Regions from separate parts of the Alkalihalobacillus pseudalcaliphilus genome, predicted to be linked through region 1. Evidence: riboswitches for the same ligand, from Rfam matches in the RefSeq annotation. Region 1 holds a riboswitch; each other region holds the start of a gene.
What was found. A riboswitch is a leader RNA that binds a small molecule or an ion and turns the genes downstream of it on or off. The one in region 1 is predicted to bind thiamine pyrophosphate.
Positions count from the first base shown of each region.

Region 2: another riboswitch for thiamine pyrophosphate. It lies ahead of tenA (thiaminase II); the one in region 1 lies ahead of thiE (thiamine phosphate synthase).
Region 3: another riboswitch for thiamine pyrophosphate. It lies ahead of tenA (thiaminase II); the one in region 1 lies ahead of thiE (thiamine phosphate synthase).

Region 1 is NZ_JAQQWS010000001.1:851,429-855,799, reverse strand. It holds gene PQ479_RS04165 (DUF2812 domain-containing protein) at 1-551, shown strand, start outside; gene PQ479_RS04160 (YqgU-like beta propeller domain-containing protein) at 696-1,802, shown strand; TPP riboswitch at 1,864-1,975, shown strand; gene thiE (thiamine phosphate synthase) at 2,053-2,697, shown strand; gene thiS (sulfur carrier protein ThiS) at 2,681-2,878, shown strand; gene PQ479_RS04145 (thiazole synthase) at 2,881-3,660, shown strand; gene thiO (glycine oxidase ThiO) at 3,843-4,371, shown strand, end outside.
Region 2 is NZ_JAQQWS010000002.1:304,109-308,479, forward strand. It holds gene PQ479_RS08100 (response regulator) at 1-188, opposite strand, end outside; gene PQ479_RS08105 (ATP-binding protein) at 193-1,773, opposite strand; gene tenA (thiaminase II) at 1,975-2,667, opposite strand; TPP riboswitch at 2,860-2,960, opposite strand; gene PQ479_RS08115 (hypothetical protein) at 3,326-3,616, shown strand; gene PQ479_RS08120 (hypothetical protein) at 3,798-4,371, shown strand, end outside.
Region 3 is NZ_JAQQWS010000001.1:971,955-976,325, forward strand. It holds gene pssA (CDP-diacylglycerol--serine O-phosphatidyltransferase) at 1-422, shown strand, start outside; gene PQ479_RS04780 (HU family DNA-binding protein) at 687-959, shown strand; TPP riboswitch at 1,206-1,311, shown strand; gene tenA (thiaminase II) at 1,433-2,107, shown strand; gene PQ479_RS04790 (peptidoglycan recognition protein family protein) at 2,175-3,395, opposite strand; gene PQ479_RS04795 (DNA polymerase IV) at 3,719-4,371, shown strand, end outside.

The sequences.
Region 1 (4,371 bases):
TAACAAGGTGGAAGTTTGGATGGCAATATGCTCCGGATAAGCTCGTAGATTGGTTAGAAGAAAAGGGGGAAAATGGTTATCGCCTTTTCCATATAAACAAGTTAGGGACTAAATTCACATTTAATAAGACGTCCAGTAAACGAACAAGTTATGCTGTCGATTTCCAAGGAAGAGCTACAAGTCATTATGAAACGATCCATCATGATGCAGGCTGGGTGAAAGTATTTGCTACAAAAGGTCGAGCGCAAAAGTGGACGATATGGTCAAAAGAATATGAGGTAGATGAGGAAGTTCCACAATTTTATAGTGAATATTTGGAACTTGTAAACCAAGCTAAAAGTGTATTGAAAAATTACACATTATGGTTTGTACCATTAATTATCATGTATCTTTATTTAATTGTACAAATGAGCTCAAGTATATCTACTAGTGATGCTTCGCCGTTACAAATCATTAATTTTTTTATTTTTATACTTGTTATCATTAGTTTCACTTCCATCATTATCAAGTGTTACAGCTATTATCGTCGCTTAAAAAGACGGATTTATTAAACATAGGCGGAACGACTTAATCAAACGATGGAACTACTGAATTATGTCGAAATAATCAATCAAAAGTCTTATGAATCCTTTCATTGTAACTTCTGCTAGTGCATGAGATAATAGGACATATGTATGAGAAAGAAGGGATGCAGATTGAAAATAGGTCTCGCTTTTCTTCTTTTGCTCCTATTATCTGGATGCTTTCGTGAACAAGTCCAACCTCAACCACATATAGATGGAGACTGGAAAGAGCAGATCTCCAAACCGCTTAACCAAAATCAAGCATTTATCCCTTATGAAACCATAAATCCTTATACACAGGTGATTGGCTGGATCGATGATACGTCTGTCATTTTATTTGAGGAAGATACCGATTTAACGAAAATAAGCCATTATGATATATTCTCCGGTGAAAAAACGGTGATATTTGAAAGCGAAAATATGATGTTAGATGTCCAATTGAGCCCTAACAGGGATATAATTGTCTTTCAAGAATTTCAGTCAAATAGTTATGATAACCATTTAATTTTCCTTGATATATATGGTCAGTTAACGATGAAATTAGAAAATTTTGGCGAGCAGTATCAAGTGCATTTTCATCCTGACAAAGAGGAACGAATCGTTATTGTTGTTTTTTTGCCAGACTGGGAATTTGAGACCTATTTATTAGATATCAGCCAGCAAGACATGCAAATGATTGATTTAACAGAGCTACATGTGGAATGGTTTGAGAATGGGGACTTAGCTTATTTGAAAACTAAAGAAGAAGGGGAGTTACCGATAGCTGATTTAATTCGCTTACAGGTAGAGGAGGAACAAGAAGATATTGTACAAGAACGACTACTGGCTTACCGTTACTTAAGTGATGGGTTCTATTTTGTGGTGAAGTCACATTCCATTGATGCTGAGAACAGCCAATGGACTATTTTTCAACAGGACGAACCATTAGTAACATTGGATGTACCTGTTTTGACGACTGGGACAAATGAATGGTGGATCCCATTTTATGATTTCGAACAGAAAAATAAGCAGCTTTTATGGTTTAAGCCTTTTTATAACGATAGCTTTTTTCATTATCAAAATGGCTTTGAATTATCACAAATGTCACTAAAAACCGGTCAGATCGATGTTTTGTTTGAATGGCCTGAAAATGTTCCTCTAGAAACTTCGCCAAACGGTACAATGCTTCTTTTAGGTCATCAGCTTGAACATATTTATTTCTTAGAAGAAGATGTATTAGTGGACGTTTTTAAAAAGTAGTTTGCTTGATTTTTACGTGAAATCTGTCATAATAAAAGTCAATAGTGATTTTAAATAAACATGAGAAAACTAGGGGTGCCTACAGGAAGTAGGCTGAGAAAAAGGTATGTTCCTTTTAACTCTTTTAACCTGATCTGGATGATACCAGCGTAGGGAAGTTGTTGCTTGTTTGTCTATGTAGAGTAGACCGCATTTCTTTCCTTATGGAAAGTATTGCGGTCTTATTTTAATTTTGTAGGAGTGTTAGATCATGAAACCATTTTATTTATATGCGATTACGGGCGATGAGTTCCATCAAGGTAGAGATTTGATAGAGGTGATGGAACAAGCGATACTTGGTGGTGTAGATATTATTCAATTGCGTGACAAAGAGAGCTCAAGAAAAGTCGTTTTTGAAAAAGCGAAACGATTACGAGAGCTTACAAAGAAATATGGGGTTACGTTTATCGTCAATGACTATATTGATGTTGCATTAGCGGTAGACGCTGATGGGGTTCATGTCGGACAAGATGATATGCCTTTATCCGAAGTACGACAATTAGTCGGTCATGATAAAATCATTGGTGTGTCTACTCATAAAGTAGAAGAAGCGATTGAAGCTGAAAAGGGTGGAGCTGATTATATTGGCGTTGGACCTATATTTCCAACGAATAGTAAAAAAGATGTCGTAGACCCTGTCACAACTTCGTATATTTCGGAAGTAAAGGCAGCAGTGAATATTCCATTTGTGGCCATTGGTGGTATTAAGTTACACAATGTTCGGCAAGTGTTGGAAGCTGGGGCCACTAGTGTATGTATGATTAGTGAAATTGTTGGTGCTAAAGACGTCCAAGCCACAGCGCAGAAATTTATCGGCATTTTAAAGCGAGGTGATACGGATGAAACTTTTAATTAATGGAGAGAAGCATGATTTAGAGGTTACTCAATTAGATGAAGTTGTTGCTTATTTTGAATTAGAAGCTCATTTAGTTGTGACTGAGTTAAATGGGGAAATTATTGAGCAAGAAAAGCGTAGTTCTGTACAACTCATACCAGAAAGTACGATTGAGCTTGTGCATTTTGTTGGAGGCGGATAATCATGAAAAAAAAACACCTAGAAATCGCGGGTCAAAAGTTAAACTCACGTTTTTTCCTTGGAACGGGAAGATACCCGAACCCCTTTGTCCAAAATGAAGCGATTCAGGCTTCAGAAGCTGAAGTTTTAACCTTTGCGATTCGTCGCGTTAATTTAGAGGCGCCAAGAGAAGATGCGATTTTACAACATCTTGAACCTAATCAATATCGTTATTTACCAAATACCTCAGGTGCTTCCAATGCGGAAGAAGCGGTAAGAATAGCGAGACTCGCTAAAGCTGCTGGAATTGGTAATTGGATAAAAGTAGAGATAAGTGCAAATGAAAAAACATTACTTCCTGATCCCATCGAAACATTAAGGGCAACAGAGATTTTAGTGAAAGAGGGTTTTGTAGTTTTACCATATACATCAGATGACCCGATTTTATGTAAAAAGCTTGAAGAGGCAGGGGCGAGTGCTGTTATGCCTGGAGCTGCGCCAATTGGTACGGGTTTAGGTGTTTTAAATCCTTATAATATCAGTTTAATTGTCGAAGAAAGTGAAGTTCCCATTATCGTTGACGCAGGTTTAGGTAGTGCGAAAGACATTGTAGAAGCGATGGAATTAGGTGTTGATGGTATCTTAATGAATACGCCAGTTGCTAAAGCGAAGGATCCAATCAAGATGGCTCAAGCGATGAAATTAGCGATTGAATCAGGACGCTTATCGTATGAAGCTGGAAGGATTCCAAAGAAAAAATATGCAAGTGCGAGCAGTGGTTTTGAACAATTTAAATTAAACTAAAAGCCCTTTACTAGTATTGAGGGAAGATTCTGAGAGAGGTAAAGAGGATTCGAAGAATTTGGCCGCTTGATTTAGAAGCAAACGGTGCGTGGAATTCTCATTTTAGCTCTTTACAAAAGTGTTAGGCATCTGAGGTTTATGTAAGGAACGTTCAACATAGGTGTGAAGGGAATGTGGCAAAAATGAGTCGATCCGTCATAGTTATTGGAGGTGGAGTTATCGGCTTATCGATAGCTTATCAACTCCAACGTAACGATTTTCAAGTAACCCTCTTAGAAAAAGGTCGTTGTGGTGGGCAGGCATCAGGAGCGGCGGCTGGTATGCTTGCCCCTTTTTCTGAGATTGGTGAAGATCAGGATGATTTTTTTCGACTATGTGTAACAAGTTTAGGGTTGTTTAAAGAGTGGCAATCCAATATTAAAGAGGATTCTAACATTGATTTTGAATTTAGTGAAAGTGGTAGTTTACATGTTGTTTTTCATGAGGCCGATGTTTTAGCTCTAAAAGGAAGGCTGTCTTGGCAAAAGAAATGGGCAACCTCAGCTCGAATGCTGTCGGGGGAAGAGGCAAGAGAGCTTGAACCAGCTTTATCAAAAGAAGTTTTGGCAGCGATGTATTACCCAGAGGAAAGTCATGTTTATGCACCGGCCTATGTCAAATCATTAGAAGAGGCTTGTCGAAAAGTAGGCGTTAAAATTATTGAAGACACGG
Region 2 (4,371 bases), on a different contig from region 1:
TCCGTACCGAGCTTATCGGGTAAATAAACATCCAAAAGCAACAAATCCACAGGCCAATCTTTTAGCTTTAACAACGTTTCATTCGCGTTTGCTGTACGTTCTACATACTTAATCCCAGGAAGCTCCTGTAAATAATGGCGATGGATTTCTGCAACACGAAAATCATCCTCTGCGACGAGTACATTCATGATCCTAGCCCCTTTCTTTTGGAATATAGATGATAAAAATGGTGCCCTGTGGTTCATTTTTAGTTATTTCTAACGTTCCACCTAACTCAGCCAACGATGCTTGCACAAGTGCTAGACCAAAACCACGGTGTTCTCCCTCTTTTGTGGAAAAGCCTTGCTCTAAGATACGGTCCTCATGCTCTTTAGCAATGCCAAGACCGTTATCTGCCACCTCAATAACTAAATCATGAGCCATATCGGTTAAGAAAATATCAATTTGCGGCTTGGTAACCATTGCAACAGCGTCAAAGGCATTATCAATAACATTGCCGATAATCGTAACAAGCTGATTGGTCGTTTGATCGGGCCATCTATACGTAACAAAACTATCCTCATTAATGGAGAACTCCACTTTCTTTTCAGATGCTTTTGAGATTTTCCCAATCAATACCGCTTGAATCGTCGGGTCTGCCACTTGATCAAATAAAACTTTTTCATAGGAATGCTGTTTCCCTATTTCCTCATGAATAAATTGCTTGGCTTTATCAAGATGGCCAAGCTGCATCCAGCCTGAAATCGCATACAATTTGTTCGTATATTCATGAGTCTGTGCTCGGAGGCCTTGAGAATACTGCTGGACCTCAGACAATGTATGAATAAGCTCCTGCAAATCTGAACGGACTTGAAAGCTAGCTACTTTCCCACCGTAGTGACCATCGTCATGAATGAACTTATAGCGGACTAAAAGAGCTTGCTGATGAATCGTCGTCTCGTAGGAACCCTCTCTTTGCTCGTCTGACAAAACATGGGCTAACTCGGTGTGCGGTAATACGTCCAAAACTGGCTTACCGATAACATCCTGTTCGATGTGTAAAATTTCTTTAGCCGAATGATTAACCAGCGTAATATTCCCTGCTTGATCGGTCGCAAGTAAGCCCTCTTTTATTGACTCTAAAATCGCGCCCCTCTCCTTATACATACGAGCAATTTGATAAGGCTCCAATCCAAATGTATCATTACGAATACTGCGGGCAAGTAAGTAACTACCGATCACACCTATTATAAAAATCAAAGACAGCCATAGTAAGAAACCAAGTAACCCTTGCTGGAATAGTGAATCGACATACGATGCCATAAACCCAACAGAAACAACTCCAATAATCTGTTCATCATCATAAATCGGTGTTTTTCCTCTCACCGATATCCCAAGGCTACCTTCAGCAATGGAGACGTAGCTTTCTCCATAAACAAGAGCTTGTTCATTATCACCACCGACCATATTCTGTCCTACCTTACTCGGGTCGGGGTGGGTATAACGAATTTCATTACGATCACCTACGACAATAAATTCGGCACCCGATTGAATACGGATTCTCTCGATAAAAGGTTGAATCTCACTCGCATCACCATCTATCTCCATACTCCTTTTTACTTCTGGTATTTCTGAAACAGCAATGGCTGTCGTTAATGCTTGTTGGCCAATCATTTGTCGCATCTGCTCACGCTCGAAGGATATATATAATACCGTTACCATCAGCATAATTACTGTCACTAATATACAAACAAGGACGAGAAATTTCCGCTGCAACGGCCATTGATTGTGCATGTCACCCCTCCTCATTGGTTGAATATACGTGTTATCATGAGCGAATTGAACGAAAAATAAGATCAGCATCCCATCTTATCTATTAATCTAAACGAATGTTAACAGATTAATCAATCATTTTTTCGCCATCCGTGGAAACAGCTAATGGAATAGTATCTATACTTTTATGCATAAAAAAACGAGGGAAACCCCTCGTTTTCATTATTTTACTATTTCTTTTTTTAATGATACTGGCCAGTCTTCTTGCTCATAGGCCATCGTCCAGAATTGATGCTCTAGCTGGCAGCTTTTGATGAAATGGTCGAGCATTTTTGTTTTTTCCGATTCACTTGCTTGCTCGGCTTGTTGGTCAATTTTTTCAATAAACGTTTCGACAATCTGAGTGACTTCTGCATTGGCATAAAATTGAATCCAATCATAAAATGGGTGCTCAGGTCCCGGGTTGATTTCTTCAACGAGGCGAACGCCAATTTCATAATACGTCCAAGGGCACGGAGCAAGGGCAGCTAACGTCTCACCGAGGGTACCACTTTGAGCAGCTTCTAGCATGTGACGCGTATAATGATGAGCAGTTGGCGCCAATGGGGCTTTTTGCAAATCCTCATACTGAACACCCGCTACCTGACAAAAATTATTATGTGGGTGTACCTCATCATTTAGAACAAAACCAATTTGCTCCTGAAAAAATGCCATATCATGACGCTCTTCACACTTAGATACCGCTAAACCATAAATGCGACAAAACGTACTCAAATACTCATAATCCTGCTCGACGTAATGAATTAACGCTTCCTTCGGTACATCGCCTTTAGCAATTCCACGAATAAAAGGATGCTCAAAAATCGCCTCAAAAACCGGGTCTGCTTCCTTACGTAATAACTCTGAAAACTTCATCAAAAATTCCTCCTTTAAGTTGGAGGACATCACAACATGGCGAACCTGCCTGAAAGTCATTTCCCAATAGCCAACGGACTCAACCTACTTCTCTATTCAAATAAAAAACTCCTCTTGCCAAAAATGGTAGAGGAGCAGAATGTTTGAAAAGTATGCCAAATAAAGCGTTTTTCATAAAACGTCTACATGACAATAATCCGTGCTCCACTTTCCTCCGCTGGTATCAACCAGATCAGGTTCTAAGGGTTCAGTTAAACTGTCTCAGCCCAAAAAAGGCGCCCCTAGTGGATGTCCTATATAATTCTATTTTATGGTAACATACACTTTTTGATTAAACAAGGAATAATCAAAACCTTACAAAAACCACTTCAAAATGATTGGAGTTACATATTTCAGGAAGAAAAGACGTAAAAATAAACAGGTTAGTATTCATGTAAATAAGCATGGAGAGTTTGCTATAGGCATGGATTAAAAAATGCAGATGACGTATTATATGATTATATGTACTTAATACTGATGACTCTTTATTCAGCATGGCTCTCGCTCAAATATATGCTTAGGAACCATAACATGGAGCAAGCAAATACGAATTCTAATGGCACACACGAACAATATTTTAATATAATATCTTTCATTAAAGATTAAAGGAGAAGATCATGTGGTTACTGCATCGAGACTATTAAAAGCTGTCGCTGGTGGACTGGAGGCTTTTTGGGGTATTCCTTTATTAGGTGGACTTATTATTTTTGGAACAGGTTGGGCACCACTTATGTTTATGTTAGCTGTACACATTATCGGGCTCGTTCTTGCTATGTCTAGTCGCACAAGTAAGGCTGGACATCTATTGGGAATCATTACCTCAATCATTGGTATCATTCCGATCGTCGGTATGATTATGCATATGATTACAGCCCTCGTACTCATTATAGAAACTGTAAGAGGTAAATAACTTACTATTTCTGTTTAAACAGCTAGAGATATACTTATTTCCTACAAAGGTCTGCACACTCGATATTGATTGTGTAGACCTTTTAATATTTTCTTACTTAAAATAGGAATGAAGCCCCTTTTTAGGTGAAACCATTGATTATTACAATAAAATGAAATACAACGATGGAGGTAAAAAAGGAATGGAAGAAAACGTACAAGTGAACACACCGAAAAAATCAGAAGATGAGATAAGTAATTTGATGGTCCTTTACATGTTAATCACATTCATCTTACTCCTTTCCCAACTTTTCTATTTTATTATTGGTTTTTTTAAATCACCGCAAGAGATGATTGACTCTTTCCAGACCCCTTTTATCATAAGCAGTATCCTTTTATATATGGCTATCTCAGCCCTATCAACTGACTTCATTACCACACCGGATAATGAAGCGGCTTCGGAATCGAGAAAGAGGTGGCTTTTAACTTTTATGTATATCCAGGGCTTCCTTCTATACATATTTTCAATGAGCATGGCAGGCATGAAGCGACTTCACTATGGCTTTTATATGAATGAAGGGTTTATGCCATACTTAGATGTGCTCGTAAAGGTCGCATTAGCTCTTATCATAGTTGTAGGAGCCATCCTCTACGTAACTCAGATGTTGGCTCTTGATAACTTGTCCATTTCACTAGTGATGATGGTCATCTTGAACGTTATCGTTATGATTGGAATGGGGCTTTTTTTTACTGCTGAAGAAAATCGTATGTATCACG
Region 3 (4,371 bases), 120 kb from region 1:
ATCAGCTACGACTCGCTTTACTGCTCATTACAATCGCTGCTGTTTTTGATCGTTTAGATGGTGCTGTTGCCCGTAAACTAAATAGTACGTCAGAGTTAGGAAAACAACTGGACTCATTATGCGATATGATTTCTTTTGGCGTAGCTCCAGCCTTATTAATTCATCAAGCGGTCTTATTTGAATTTGGTTTTGCAGGTGCATTTTTTGCGATTGTTTTTATTATTTGTGGTGCGATTCGATTAGCGAAGTTTAATATTACCGAATCTAATGGTTTCTTCTTTGGCCTCCCTATTACAGCTGCCGGTTGTATGTTAACCATTTTAACTCTTCTTGTCGCCTATATTCCGGAATATGTATTTATGCTTTTCACTTTAATCTTAGCTTTTCTTATGATTAGCCCTATGAAAATTCGAAAAATGTAATATGACTTTTTAAGAAGGATTCGTTCTTTATTCGACATTATCACTAAAATATACGAAGAAATGTCAAAAACGGTGAAAATATTGGCTTAATATGAATGATTTTCCTTCGAAAGGCTTGACAGTCATAGGCTTGGAGAGTAAATTGTAAGTGCAGGCTTTAAATCAAGGCAGATTAGCTTGCTATAATGCAGAAATAAGCTTTTGTTTTCTAAAATGATAGAAAATAAGTTTTTTCTAAACAAGGTATGAAAGGGAGTTTTTTTCATGAACAAAACAGACTTAATTAACGCAGTATCAGAGCAAGCAGACCTTTCTAAAAAGGATGCTTCTAAAGCAGTAGACGCAGTATTCGAAAGCATTACTTCAACATTAGTAGAAGGTGGCAAAGTTCAATTAGTTGGCTTTGGTAGTTTCGAAGTACGTGAGCGTTCTGCTCGTAAGGGTCGCAACCCTCAAACAGGTGCTGAAATTGAAATTCCAGCAACTAAGAACCCTGCATTCAAGCCAGGTAAGCAATTAAAAGACGCAGTAAACTAATTACACATATGTAATGAACATTAAATCGAAGCAAAGGATTAACCTCCTTGCTTCGATTTTTTATTTGAAACCGTATCAAGACCTCAGCCGCACATTTTATTTGCTCACTGCATAACCACCTCTTCGATTTACATAGTACCCTACTGCTCTTCCCACTTTTTTACCAACTATTTAGCTGAATGGTCAATCATTTTCATTGCTTGTATATGCATTATATGTTAATTTGAAAGGGATAAATGATATAAGTTCGTTCACTAGGGGTGCGTTTATTTGTGCTGAGAGAGGCTATGAGCCTTAACCCTTTTTACCTGAACTAGATAATACTAGCGGAGGGAAGTGGAAGTAGACAAAAGTATGCACGTTAGCGACGTGTACTTTTCTTACACTTGTTTACAACTCCTCTTCTTTTTAGAGGAGTTTATTTGCGTCGTCGTACGCTCTAGTGACTAGCGAACGAGGAGGATGATGAGAATATGAAATTTTCACAGCGCTTATATGAAGCAGCTAAGCCTATTTGGGAGAAGAGTCATTCACACCCATTCGTACAAGGAATTGGTGATGGAAGTCTCGACATTGAAAAGTTTAAATTTTTTATGTGTCAAGACTACATTTATTTAATCGATTACTCGCGGTTATTTGCTTTAGGTAGCTTAAAAGCTTCAGACTTAACGACTATGCAAGTTTTCGCTAAAATGCTACACGTAACATTAGACGAAGAAATGAGCTTACACAGAGCTTATGCGAAGCGTCTAGGCATATCTGAAGAAGAGCTTGAAGCGACAAAGCCAGCACCGACAACTTTAGCCTACAGCTCTTATATGCTAAACATTGCTCAACGCGGTTCACTAAAAGAACTATTAGCAGCCATTATGCCTTGTACATGGAGTTATTATGAAATTGGTTTGCGTTTAAGTGAAATTCCAGGTGCCCGTGAGCACGAATGGTATGGTGAGTGGATTAGAATGTATGAATCAGATGAATTTGGCGCTGTAGCACAGTGGCAAATTCAATTAATCGATGAATTAACTGCTTCTAGTACGGAAAAAGAATTACAGGAGTTAGAAGAAATTTTCCTCACGACGAGTCGTTTTGAATATATGTTCTGGGATATGTCCTTTGAGCAAACATCATGGCCTATGGAAGATTAACGTTTAATACGTACCGATCAAAAAAAGCTGTTCTAAGGGGATTTCCTTAGAACAGCTTTCATTATGATTAAGAAAATAACCGTCCCCATGTTACAGGGCCTACTTTGCCATCGACAGCTATTCTTTCCTTTCTTTGAAAATCTCGAACCGCTCGCTCCGTATTTGGTCCAAAAATGCCGTCTGCGGTTACCCCTATTTTCCTTTGAACAGCACGCACATCCTCGCCCCTCATATTAGGGCTTCTCAGTGTTAATAATCGTGTATATTTAGGCGTCGCTGGTTGCGCCGGCTTCGGATTATCAATCGCCGTCCATGTCTTTGGACCAACTATACCATCTGCGGTTAAGCCTTGAGCTCGCTGAAAGGTACGTACTCTTTGCTCGGTCGCCGGACCAAAAATACCGTCAGCAGTCGCTCCAGTTGCTCTTTGAACGACTCTAACATCATCGCCACGCATCATAGGTGTTGTATTTCTTAGTGTCCTTCTCTCGGTCCCTCCACCAGATGTCGGAGGTGGCACCGGTGGGGGTGCTGGCTGCTCTTCTAACGCGGCAAGTGCCCTTTCTAAAGCCTTAAAGGTTTGCTCTCCGACGATACCATCAACGGCAATCCCTTGTTTTTGTTGAAATGACCGAACCGCACTTTCTGTCTCTGCACCAAAATCCCCATCTGCTCCAAAACGTGGCAATACTTCACCTAACTTCAACAAGTCTTGCTGCAGTTGACGTACAGCATTACCCTTGCTCCCTCTTCTTAAAATAGTGGCCCCAATTTGTTCACCACCAACGTCAGGTCTAACAATCAAATCGACTTCCTGTGCTTGTCGCACCTGTCCTATAAAAGTTGACCAATCTTTCAAAAGAGTAGCTGGACAGTTTTTCCCCGTCCAATGTTGATGGGGAACTACTCGGTCAATCGGGATTTGATGGGCCCCCATCAAAAACCGAATTAATGTGATGGCATGTTCCCTTGCTTTAGCAAATTGACCATCGCTATTCACACAGATTTCTATACCAATAGACTCTCGATTTCCTTGACCTGTGCCCCCATCCCCTGCATGCCACCCAATCTCATTGGTTGGTAGGTGTTGGTAAATAATTTGTTCATCATCAACCGTATAATGCCAACTTACTGATGTGGATGGATTCTTTACATATGCAGCATGCATACGTGCATTTGCACCATTTCTTCTATTTGCGGTCTCATGGACAGTGATGAAGCGAGCATTCATCCTTGTACCAGGACGATTGCGATTACTTGTCGGGATAAAGTCCTGTCTAATTTCCATACTTATTCCTCCTTAACTAAAGATTTCCTGATATGATTACACATCGCCTTTGTCTTCATGACTTCAAGCGACCTACTAACACTGTATGTCTACTTCATAAAAAAGCTTAGGACAAACAGGAATTTTTTCGTTATTTACTAAATCGAAATCAATATCGTGAATGGGGAATGCTTTTGTATGTTTTGAAAAGACCTTTTCAATTATTTTCTTTATCTCCCTGCTGCAACCCTGTTATAAATTCCACTTTTTCTCATTGCATAACGAACATATTTTCGCATATAATACAAATACGAACATAAGTTCTATGAAAGGGAGGGGTTAAAATGAGGGTTATTTTTTTGATTGATATGCAATCCTTTTATGCATCGATCGAAAAGACACGCTACCCCGAGCAACGTGACAAACCACTTGTCGTATCGGGTGACCCAGCACGGCGTAGTGGCGTTATCCTCGCCGCCTGTCCGATTGCCAAATCCTACGGCATTCAAAACGCAGAACGCTTGTGGGAGGCCGAACAGAAGTGTAAAAATTTATTGATTGTACGCCCACGTATGCAGGACTATGTGGAAGCCTCAATCCAAATAACAGAAATTTTAAAGCAATATACAGACCTCGTCGAGCCATTTTCAATTGATGAACAGTTTTTAGATATCACAGGGAGTCAGCGGCTGTTTGGCACACCGCACCAAATCGCTCAAAAGATTCAAAAACACATTTGGGATCACATGCGTGTACGTGCTCGTATTGGTATCGGTGAGAACAAAGTGCTAGCAAAGATGGCTTGTGACTTATTCGCCAAAAAAAACAAAGATGGGATTTACTGGTTAAAGCAAGACCAACTCGAACAAACCCTATGGCCACTACCTATTGAAAAGCTTTACGGCATCGGTCGACAACGCCTTAAACATTTTCGCAATATGGGGATTCGTACGATTGGTCAATTTGCTCATACCCCCCTTGAGCACTTCAAGAAAAA